Regions from separate parts of the Arthrobacter sp. SAFR-044 genome, predicted to be linked through region 1. Evidence: riboswitches for the same ligand, from Rfam matches in the RefSeq annotation. Region 1 holds a riboswitch; each other region holds the start of a gene.
The links. A riboswitch is a leader RNA that binds a small molecule or an ion and turns the genes downstream of it on or off. The one in region 1 is predicted to bind cyclic di-AMP.
Positions count from the first base shown of each region.

Region 2: another riboswitch for cyclic di-AMP. It lies ahead of ACR65J_RS19260 (aggregation-promoting factor C-terminal-like domain-containing protein); the one in region 1 lies ahead of ACR65J_RS08120 (LysM peptidoglycan-binding domain-containing protein).
Region 3: another riboswitch for cyclic di-AMP. It lies ahead of ACR65J_RS16750 (M23 family metallopeptidase); the one in region 1 lies ahead of ACR65J_RS08120 (LysM peptidoglycan-binding domain-containing protein).

Region 1 is NZ_JBPFDN010000004.1:167,322-170,585, forward strand. It holds gene ACR65J_RS08115 (protein adenylyltransferase SelO) at 1-1,054, shown strand, start outside; gene ACR65J_RS08120 (LysM peptidoglycan-binding domain-containing protein) at 1,165-2,010, opposite strand; cyclic di-AMP (ydaO/yuaA leader) riboswitch at 2,014-2,185, opposite strand; gene ACR65J_RS08125 (TraR/DksA family transcriptional regulator) at 2,551-2,910, shown strand; gene ACR65J_RS08130 (DNA alkylation repair protein) at 2,907-3,264, shown strand, end outside.
Region 2 is NZ_JBPFDN010000016.1:83,703-86,966, forward strand. It holds gene ACR65J_RS19255 (glycosyltransferase family 39 protein) at 1-1,486, shown strand, start outside; cyclic di-AMP (ydaO/yuaA leader) riboswitch at 1,654-1,814, shown strand; gene ACR65J_RS19260 (aggregation-promoting factor C-terminal-like domain-containing protein) at 1,820-2,524, shown strand; gene ACR65J_RS19265 (glyoxalase superfamily protein) at 2,640-3,059, opposite strand; gene upp (uracil phosphoribosyltransferase) at 3,104-3,264, opposite strand, start outside.
Region 3 is NZ_JBPFDN010000011.1:98,883-102,146, forward strand. It holds gene ACR65J_RS16745 (C40 family peptidase) at 1-628, opposite strand, end outside; cyclic di-AMP (ydaO/yuaA leader) riboswitch at 699-878, opposite strand; gene ACR65J_RS16750 (M23 family metallopeptidase) at 1,007-1,822, opposite strand; cyclic di-AMP (ydaO/yuaA leader) riboswitch at 1,835-2,064, opposite strand; gene ACR65J_RS16755 (iron-dependent transcriptional repressor DtxR) at 2,181-2,882, opposite strand; gene serC (phosphoserine transaminase) at 3,179-3,264, shown strand, end outside.

The DNA of each region.
Region 1 (3,264 bases):
CGTCAGTGAGGCCATGCACTCACTGCACATTCCCACCACCCGTTCGCTCGCCGTCGTGGCCACCGGGCGGCAGGTCCGGCGCGATGACATGCTGCCCGGCGCTGTCCTGGCGCGGGTGGCAAGCAGCCACCTTCGCGTAGGCAGCTTCCAGTACGCGCGGGCAACCGAAAATGCGGACCTTCTGAAACGGCTGGCGGACCACGCCATCAGCAGGCACTACCCGCGCGCCGCTGACGCCGCCAACCCCTACCTGGCACTGTTTGGTTCTGTCGTCTCCGCCCAGGCGGAGCTGGTGGCCCGGTGGATGCTGGTGGGATTCGTGCACGGGGTCATGAACACGGACAACATGACCATCTCCGGGGAAACCATCGATTATGGTCCGTGCGCGTTCATGGACGCCTTTAATCCGGAGGCCGTCTACAGCTCCATCGACGTCGGCGGGCGCTATGCCTACGCCAACCAACCAGTCCTGGCCGAATGGAACCTGGCCCGGCTCGCCGAGGCCATGCTGCCGCTCATCGATGAGGACCAGGAGAAGGCGGTTGCCCCGGCGGTGGAGGTGCTGCGTGGTTTCCGCGGTCAATACAGCCGGGCATGGACCAGCGGAATGACAGCCAAGCTGGGCCTGAAGAGCGGCGGGGGAACCGGCGATGAAGCCGCTGCTTCCTCTCTGGTGGACGATGCCATCGGCATCCTGAAAGACGGTCCCGTGGACTACACCCTGTTCTTCCGAAACCTGGGGAAGGCAGCCCGTGGGGAACTGCGCCCCGTGCGCGCCATGGTCCTTGACCTGGCCGCGTTCGATGCGTGGCTGGAACGGTGGCAGGCGCTCCAGCCTGACCCGGAGCTGATGGACAGCGTAAACCCCGCGTACATTCCCCGGAACAACCTTGTGGAGGAGGCGCTGTCCGCTGCCACTGGCGGAGACATGGGTCCGCTGCAGCAGCTGCTGGAGGCGGTCACTGATCCTTTCAGCGAACGGCCCGGGCTGGAACGCTACATGCAGGGCCCGCCCGAGGACTTCGGCAGCTACATGACCTTCTGCGGGACCTGACCGCGGCGGGACGCCGCTCAGCAAAACGGCAGGAGGGTGGCAGCCGGGTTTCCCGGCTGCCACCCTCCTGCTTCAGTCGGCGCCGCTAAGCGCGCCGGACAATGCGACGACTAGGCGACGCGTACTGCGGAGTAGCCGCCGAGCCAGCTGATGGAGTGCACTTGCGTATCGAAGCCGTTGACGCCGCCGCTAACAACCTGGCCGTTGCCCGCGTAAACGCCCACGTGGCCGGAGGTGATGATCAGGTCGCCGGGAGCGGGAGAGCCTACAACGGTGCCGTACTGGAAGAACTGGGTGGGGGCAAGGTCGCCCACGGACTTGCCGACGGAACGCAGCGCCTTTTCAACCATGGCAGTGCAGTCCTGCTTGACGCCCACCTGGCCGTAGGCCGAGGCGAGGATCGCTGCGCCGGTGCCCGTACCGGTGGTTGATGCCACGGGGGTAGCGGAAGCGTAGGACATGTTCATGCCGGTGTTCGCCGGTGCGGTGGCGGCTGCGGCCTGCACGGGGGCCGCTGCGGGTGCGGGTGCCGGAGCTGCGGTGTAGCCTGCACCGGGGATCTGGATCTGGTCGCCCGGGTAGATGACCGAGGACAGTCCCAGGCCGTTGGCCGACAGGACGTCGTTCAGGCCTGCGCCGTAGGCCGCAGCGATAGCGCCAAGGGTGTCGCCCGAAACCACGGTGTGGACAGTCGCGGCCGCTGCGGCGGGGGCTGCAGCAGGGGCAACGGGTGCGGAGGCGGCCTGGACGGTGGTCTGCTCAGTGGTGTCCGGGGCGGTTACACCTGCGTGGGCCGGGGCGCCGACTCCGAAGGCAATGCCGGACGCTGCAGCAACGGCGAGCGCCGGGCGGCCCAGCGAGCGGGCCTGGGACTTGGCTGTGACGGCGAGGCCCTCGAGCACAATGGAGCGGGCCGGAGTCGCGCGGTGACGGGCTGAAATGGAATTTTTTGACACGGTTGATCGCCTCTCCCATGCCTGCGGGGTGAGCTGTCGGGTTCGGGCTGGAGATACCCGGCCGGAAGCAGCTCCGCGATGAGCGGAGGGACTTTCGACTTAACCCCTAGGCCAACATGTGGCCGTGGAAACTTGGTTCCCCCGTCCCTGCCAACTGGAGCGGTTGGATCCCATGATCAGCGGCAGGGCTCGGCATGCTGACGGGAATGTCCCGTCTGAGAGGGACACCAGACGACCATAACCCACCCTCAACGCCATTGTCACATTTAGATAACATACGAGGTCCTTCTCTCGAATTGCGCAAACGTCTGGACGTTACCCCGGTTCCCGGGCCGACCTCGGCTGATACTTCACCTTCCTGCCTGGTAACAAAGCGGACACGAAATTCTGTTTCATCCTGAGCGCGTGGCGGTCGGCTTCGGGACTGGGCCCCTGTTTGTGACCATCGCAACCCGTTGCCGCTACGCTCCCACGTGCCCGCCTGGAACCACCCGGTATCCCTGAACCGGCACCGGCTGACTCACGCGTTAGGCTGTCTCCATGCAGGATTTCGAACGGTTCCGTGCGCTGCTCGAAGAGGAGCGGGCGCGGCGCCTGGCACTGTTGCCGGCACTGCGGGCGGACATCGAGGCTGCGAACTCGGCGCGCCAGGATTCCAATGTCGACGACGAGCACGATCCCGAGGGCGCCACCATCGCCTTCGAACTCTCGCAGGCCTCCGCGCTCCTGAAACAAAGTTCGGCGGGCCTGGACCAGATTGAAGCGGCCCTTGCCCGGCTGGCGGCGGGATCCTATGGAACCTGTGCCGTGTGCGGGGAGCCTATCGCCGAGGGAAGGCTGGAAGCCCGGCCGTGGACCCCGTTCTGCATCCTGCACGCGGCGTCCGGGCGCGGGCGATGACGGGTGCGGCGGACGTGGTGTCCGCGGCGGCGGATTTCGTGGACCGTACGCTGCAGAACGAGGGCACCTGGTACCATGCGGACGACGTCGGGGCACGGCTGGAAGGGATGCTGGCCTCTTATGGTTCGTCTGTGGGGGCCGTCCGCGGGACTGTCCGTGATGCGCTGCGGAAATTCAAGGACCTGGACCATGACGGCACGGTCATGCTGGCCTCCGCTTTATGGGGTCAGCCGAGGCCCGGTTCCCGGCCGGTGTTCGAGCGCCGCCTGGCAGCGGTGGTGCTCCTGCAGACAAGGGTGCAGTTGCTCCGGCATTCTGACTTGACCCGCCTGGAGGGCTTCCTTCGCTCCGCAC
Region 2 (3,264 bases), on a different contig from region 1:
GGTTGCTGCAGGAGCCGTGATCGGCCTGGCGTTCCTCGCCAAGATGCTGCAAGGCTTCCTGATCGTTCCGGCGCTGGGACTGGCCTACCTGTGGGCTGCCCCCACCTCGATCAGCCGCCGGCTGGGGCACCTCATGGGCGCCCTGGGCGGCATCATTATGGTGGCCGGCAGCTACATCGCCCTTTTCCAGCTGACGCCGGCCTCGGCACGGCCCTACATGGCCGGCTCCACCACCAACAGCTTCCTGGAACTGACCTTCGGCTACAACGGCCTGGCCCGCATCACCGGCTCAGGCGAAGGCATGCCCGGCGGCGGGGCGGGAGGCGCGGCCGGCGGACCCGGCGGTTTCGGCGGGGGCAACAGCGGATTCGGCGGGGCGGCAGGGCTGCTGCGGATGTTCGGCACGAGCTTTGGCGGCGAAGTGTCGTGGCTGCTGCCCGCCGTCCTCGTCCTGCTGGTGGCCGGCCTGTGGTTCACCCGGCGGGAAGCCAGAACCGCCATGGGCCGTGCGTCGCTGATCCTGTGGGGCGGCTGGCTCCTTGTCACCGCGGGTGTCTTCAGCTTCATGAGCGGCATCGTGCACCCCTACTACTCTGTGGCGCTGGCGCCGGCGATCGCAGCCCTCATTGGCATCGGTGCCGTGGAACTCTGGCGCGGCCGCTCCTACTGGCCAGCCAGGATTGTCCTGGCTGCAACCGTCCTGGGCACCTCCATCTGGTCGGCAGTCCTCCTGGGCCGCGACGCGTCCTGGCTCCCCTGGCTGCGCGTCGCCGTCATCGTCCTCGGCGTCCTTGCCGCCGCCGGCATCCTGCTCCGTGTTGACGCGCTTGGCACCGGACGGTTCCGGCGCGCGGGTGCTGCCGCCGTCGTCGTCGTATCCCTCCTGGCCGGCGGACTTGGGGCGGGTGCCTGGACCCTCGCCACCGCAACGTCCGCACATTCAGGTTCCATTCCGACGTCGGGGCCGGCGGGCCCGGCGGCAGGCGGCTTTGGAAACCGGGCGGCAGGTTTCCGCGGCGGCCGCGCCGACGGCACGGACGCGGCCACCGGAACGAATGGGTTTGACCCCGCAAACCGAATTGATGGCGCACCGGATGCAGCCGGCGGAGCCGCTGGTCCCGGAGGAACCGGCGGCGGCCCCGGTGAAGGAACCGCCGACGCCGCGGTCACCGCATTGCTGTCATCCACCACGACCAAATGGTCCGCGATCGTCAGCGGCGCCAGCCAGGCAGCCAGCCTGGAACTCGCTACCAACACCAACGTCATCGCACTGGGCGGCTGGAACGGCGGAGACCCGTACCCCACCCTCGCCGAGTTCCAGGACATGGTGTCCAAGGGCGAGATCGGGTACTACATCCAGGCCGGCGGCATGGGCGGAGGCGGCATGGGCGCCCGCGGCGGCAACTCGGAGGTGGCAGCCTGGGTCCAGGCCAACTTCCAGGCCCAGACTGTGGGCAACTCCATCGTTTACCAACTCGCAAAGTAGGATGCACCGATAGCCTCCAGGCTCGAACGATCCCGGCAAGCGGTGCAAATCGACGCGCTGCTTGCCGTGACTTCTGTTACCTAAATGTGACTTTGGCTTAATCTTCCTGTACCGTCGATTGGGTGCGGCCCCCGTTCGGGCCGCATATCCCGGGTTGACGCCAAGCTCTGCCGCTTCCCCTGGATTCCGATTGAGCAACGGCAGAGGCGGGGGACCCACCGTCCCGGGCAATGAATGCCCTTGGGGTTAAGCACGTACGTGATCTTTCCGTACGGCCGGATGCCCTCATCCGAACCCGACAGCTAACTCCGCAGGTGTGAGAGGCGATCAATCATGTCCAAAAACACGGCAGAACCATGCCTGCCCGCTAAACACCGGGCCAAGCAAGCGGCAAAGAAAACCACCCTGGGCCAGCGCGCCGCCGTCCTTGCAGCATCGTGCGCGGTGCTGGTTGGGGTAGGCGCGGCCGGGCAGGCCACCGGCAGCATGACCCCGGTGTCATCCACCGAGTCAAGCACGGCAGCGTCCGACGCCCAAATGAGCATCGAGAAGAGCGAGATCCGCTCCAACCCTGTGGAGAGCCCCGCTCCCGCCGCAATCGCCGTAGCACCGCAGGCGGCCGAACCGGCTCCCGCAGCGGCACCTGCCGCCCCCGCGCCGGTCGCGCCAGCCCCGGCACCTGCACCCGAGCCCGCCCCCGCACCTGAGCCGGCACCCGCCGTCGCGGTCAACGATCCCGCCGGTGCCCAGGCTTACGCCGCCAGCCAGTTGGCCACGTACGGCTGGGGACCGGACCAGATGCAGTGCCTGCAGACGCTGTGGACCAAGGAATCGGACTGGACCACTACGGCCACCAACCCCAGCAGCGGTGCGTACGGCATCGTCCAGTCCCTCCCTGCTGAGAAGATGGCCAGCTCCGGCGCCGACTACCTCACCAACTACCGCACGCAGATCAACTGGGGCCTGAACTACATCAAGCTCAGCTACGCCTCCCCGTGCGGCGCCCTGGACTTCCACCTGGCGCACAACTGGTACTAGGCACTGCTCGCCTGCGGCGGTGAGCTGAAGGGGCACCTTCCGCTGAGCCTCCCAGGCAGCAACCGCGGCCCGCATCCATCCGGATGCGGGCCGCGGTGCGTTGAGCTGCAGCGTGTTAAGTCGCCGGGGTTTGGGTCTCGGTGCTCTGGGCTGCGTCAGGCCCGGCGTTCCGCCACGGGATGTACTGCACAGCCCACTTATTGCCGTCCGGATCGGCGAAGTACACGAAGTGGCCCCAGTCCTGCACGTCAACGTCGCTGACATCCACGCCGTTGTTTTTCAGGTAGTCGTGGGCGGCATTGATATCGCTGACCACCATCTGAAGGGTCGATCCCGTACCGGGCGGGGCGTCCGAAAGACCCTCGCCGATGCAGATGGAGCAGGCCGAACCCGGCGGGGTCAGCTGCACAAAGCGGATGTCGTCCGACGGCCGCTCGTCGTAGTCGGCGTTGAAGCCCACCTTGTTGACGTAGAAGTCCTTGGCGCGGTCAACGTCGGACACGGGGACAAACACAAGTTCGAGTTTCCAGTCCATCCGCACAGGCTAGCGGCGCGGCCCGGTCCAAAAAAGGGGGAACGCTACCCTGCGATGCCGTAGAGGCGGTCTCCCGCGTCGCCCAGGCCGGGAACGATGTAGGACTTCTCGTTGAGCTTCTCGTCGATGGAGGCCAGGACGATGTGCACGTTGGCCCCGGACAGCTCCTCCTCCAGCCGGGCCAGGCCCTCAGGCGCGGCCAGCA
Region 3 (3,264 bases), on a different contig from region 1:
GCAGCGTGCCCTGGGACGGGTTGAGTGCGCTGATCATCATGCCGTTGCCGACGTAGATGCCCACGTGCGCGCCGCCGTTCTGGACGACAACGTCGCCAGGCTGCGGGGTGGAGGTGGGGGTCATGATGTTCCACGCGTTGGTGCGGGGGATGCTGATGCCGGCCTGGGCGTAAACCCACTGAACGAACCCGGAGCAGTCCCAGCCGGTGACGGGGCTGGTGCCGCCCCACACGTAGGAGTGTCCGATGCCGGTGTAGGCGATGGCTGCAATGCCGGACGTTGCCGCGGATACGGTCTCTGCGGCTTTCGCGGCCGGGGCAGCGTCCTGGCCTGCGGTGGCCGTGGCAGCGCGTTCGGCCGTAGCGGTGGACTGGGTACGCACCGCTTCCACCTTTGGAGCGGCGGTGGTCTTGACGACGGGGCGCTCGAAGGAAACCGTGGCCGTCGGGGCGGCGGTGACAGCGAGGGCCGTCTGGGCCGAACCGGACTCGGTGGAGGCAGAGACACCAGCGGTGGTGTCTGCTGCGGTGGCCGGCAGGCCCATGCTCAGGATGAGGCCCGACGCCGCTGCCACAACGGCAGCCTGGCGGCCTACGGGCCCGGCATTTGCACTCACGGCCTTGGACACGGCGTCCAAGGGGCTGGTGCGAACCGTTTGCGCACGGTGGCGCGCAGAATTATGGCGTGAAGACACGAAGGTAGCCTCTCCCAATGCCTGCGAGGTGAGCTGTCGGATTCGGATGGGAGTCACCCGGCCACACTGCTTCCTGGGAAGCTCGTGACTTAACCCCAAGGCCTTCTGAACGTGAAGGCCAAAATTGGTTCCCCCGCCCCTGCCAGACGATGAAATGCGAACGGACCTTGAGCGGTGGCAGAGTTAGGCAATCCACTCAAGAGCGTCAACTTCGGAAAAGTTGACGCGAGTTAGACGGTACAGCAGTTTTCTTTCAATGTCACATTCAGGTCACAGCGCGTGGATGCGATCTGAGAGTGGTCAATCATTTGGTTACAGCCAGCCCATCGGGTCGACCACTTCGCCGTTGACCTGCACCTCGAAGTGCAGGTGGCAGCCGGTGGACGCCCCTGTCGTGCCGCTGAGCGCCACAACGTCGCCCCGGGAGACCGTCTGGCCCACCTTGACGTTGAAGGACGACAGGTGGTTGTAGGTAGTCTCGAGCCCGTTGCCGTGGTCGATGACCACCCGGTTTCCGCCGCCGAACTGGTGCCAGCCCGCGAAGGTCACGGTGCCCGTCGCGGCAGCAAGGACGGAGGTTCCGCACTGGGCCACGAAGTCCTGGCCGCGGTGGAAGTCCCCGGAGCCACCGGTGATCGGGCTCACCCGGTAACCGAAGGGTGACGCAGTGGTGAGCGAGGCCAGCGGCGCGGCCAGGGTACCGGCCGACGCGGCCCGCGTTACGGAACCGGCGGACTGGGCGCTCAGGAGTTGCTTCAGCTTCCCGTCGGGGTCGGCCTGGGTCACTACGGCTGAGCGGCTGAAGTCGATCTGGGCCCCGATATCAGCGGAAATCTGGGGACTGACGGCGGAGGCCGCCAACGGCGCGTTGCCTGACGCGTCCGTTGCCATGACAGGACTGGTGGCGGGCACCGTGACCGTCAGCACCAGGCCGGTGGCGGCCAGGGCGATTCCAGCTTTCTGGCCGATACCGCTGGCGGCGGCAAACTCCGTCACCTGCCGGAACGGACCCCGGCGCCGGCGCGCGTCGCGATGCAGATCACGGGGGCGCTCCGCTGCGACATCTTCGACAACCCGGGGTGCCGAAGGGGTGCCGGCCGCGCGGCGCCGGCCCCGGGAGGTCTGCATGGTCAAGAAGGGTTCCTCTCTGGAAAAGCCTGCGGAGTTAGCTGTCGGATTCGGGTCAGAGAGATCAAAGACCCGGCCCGTCAGGGCAAGCTTCTGCACAGGGGTGTTCCCGGAAGAATCCTTCACTGGAGAGGCTTGCTGCTGACGGACTTCACCCCAAGGCAGCCCCCCGCTGCCGTTTGTGGTTCCCCCGCCTCTGCCAGTAACGACTCGTGCACCCGATCCGCTGGCAGAGCTCGGCTCCGGATCGGGTAACGCTTAAGTATCAACGATTGGTTCCACTATAGGGCCTTAAGACCCTAGGTAACAATTCCGTTATCTTTGCGTGGAACGACGGCGCTGGGCTATAGGGCCCGCCTCAGGACCGGCGCATGGCGACAAAAACGTGGGCTGCAACCTCGGGCGGGAGCTCCAGTGCGCCTTCGATTCCGGAGACGCGCACGGAGATGTAATCCCCCACGCGCTCCAGGCCTACGGCAGCCCCGGGCCGGATTCCGCCTTCGTCCAGTTGCGCCAGCAGTTCCGGTTCCACCTGGATCGGTTCCGCCAACCGGCTGATGGTCACCACGGAGGCGGGCGCATAACTCTTCATTGCCTCGACCAGGCTGATGGCGCCGTCGGCCAACCCGGTGGCCGGCTGTCCGCCCAGCGCCGCGAGGCCGGGGATCGGGTTGCCGTAGGGCGATTCCGTGGGATGGTCCAGCATCTCGTAAATGCGCCGCTCAACACGCTCGCTCATGACATGTTCCCAGCGGCAGGCTTCGTCATGCACGTAGGCCCAGTCCAGTCCGATGACGTCGGCCAGCAGGCGCTCGGCCAACCGGTGCTTGCGCATGACTTCGGTGGCCCGCTTGCGGCCCGTATCCGTGAGTTCCAGGTGCCTGTCACCGGAGACGACAACCAGTCCGTCGCGTTCCATCCTGCCGATGGTCTGGGACACGGTGGGGCCCGAGTGGCGCAGGCGCTCGGCGATACGGGCCCGGAGGGCAACGATGTTCTCTTCCTCAAGCTCCAGGATGGTCCTGAGGTACATCTCCGTAGTGTCGATCAGATCCGTCATCCAGCTCAGCTCCTCGAGCGCAGTACCTTGCGTTGTCCCACCGTATCGCCTCTTGCCGCGAGGTAGTCCGGGGGCCAGCTTAGCCTATTTTGACTTTGTCCGAATAGCCGCGCCCCGGGCAGCCTGACAGCGTGCGGCGCGTCTCATTGTCTGGACTTTGATCCCTCCGGCTCCCGCCCCCACTGCCATTCAGGCAGAATGGGGAAGGCCCTGTTGCGCAGCCACTGCGCGCCACCGGCCACCTTTAACCCGCCCGTCCGGACCAAAGCTTTCGTCCCCGCCGAATTGGAGCACCTGTGAGCGACACCAGCATCACGATCCCCGCCGACCTCCTGCCCAAGGACGGGCGGTTCGGCGCCGGCCCGTCAAAGGTCCGCCAGGA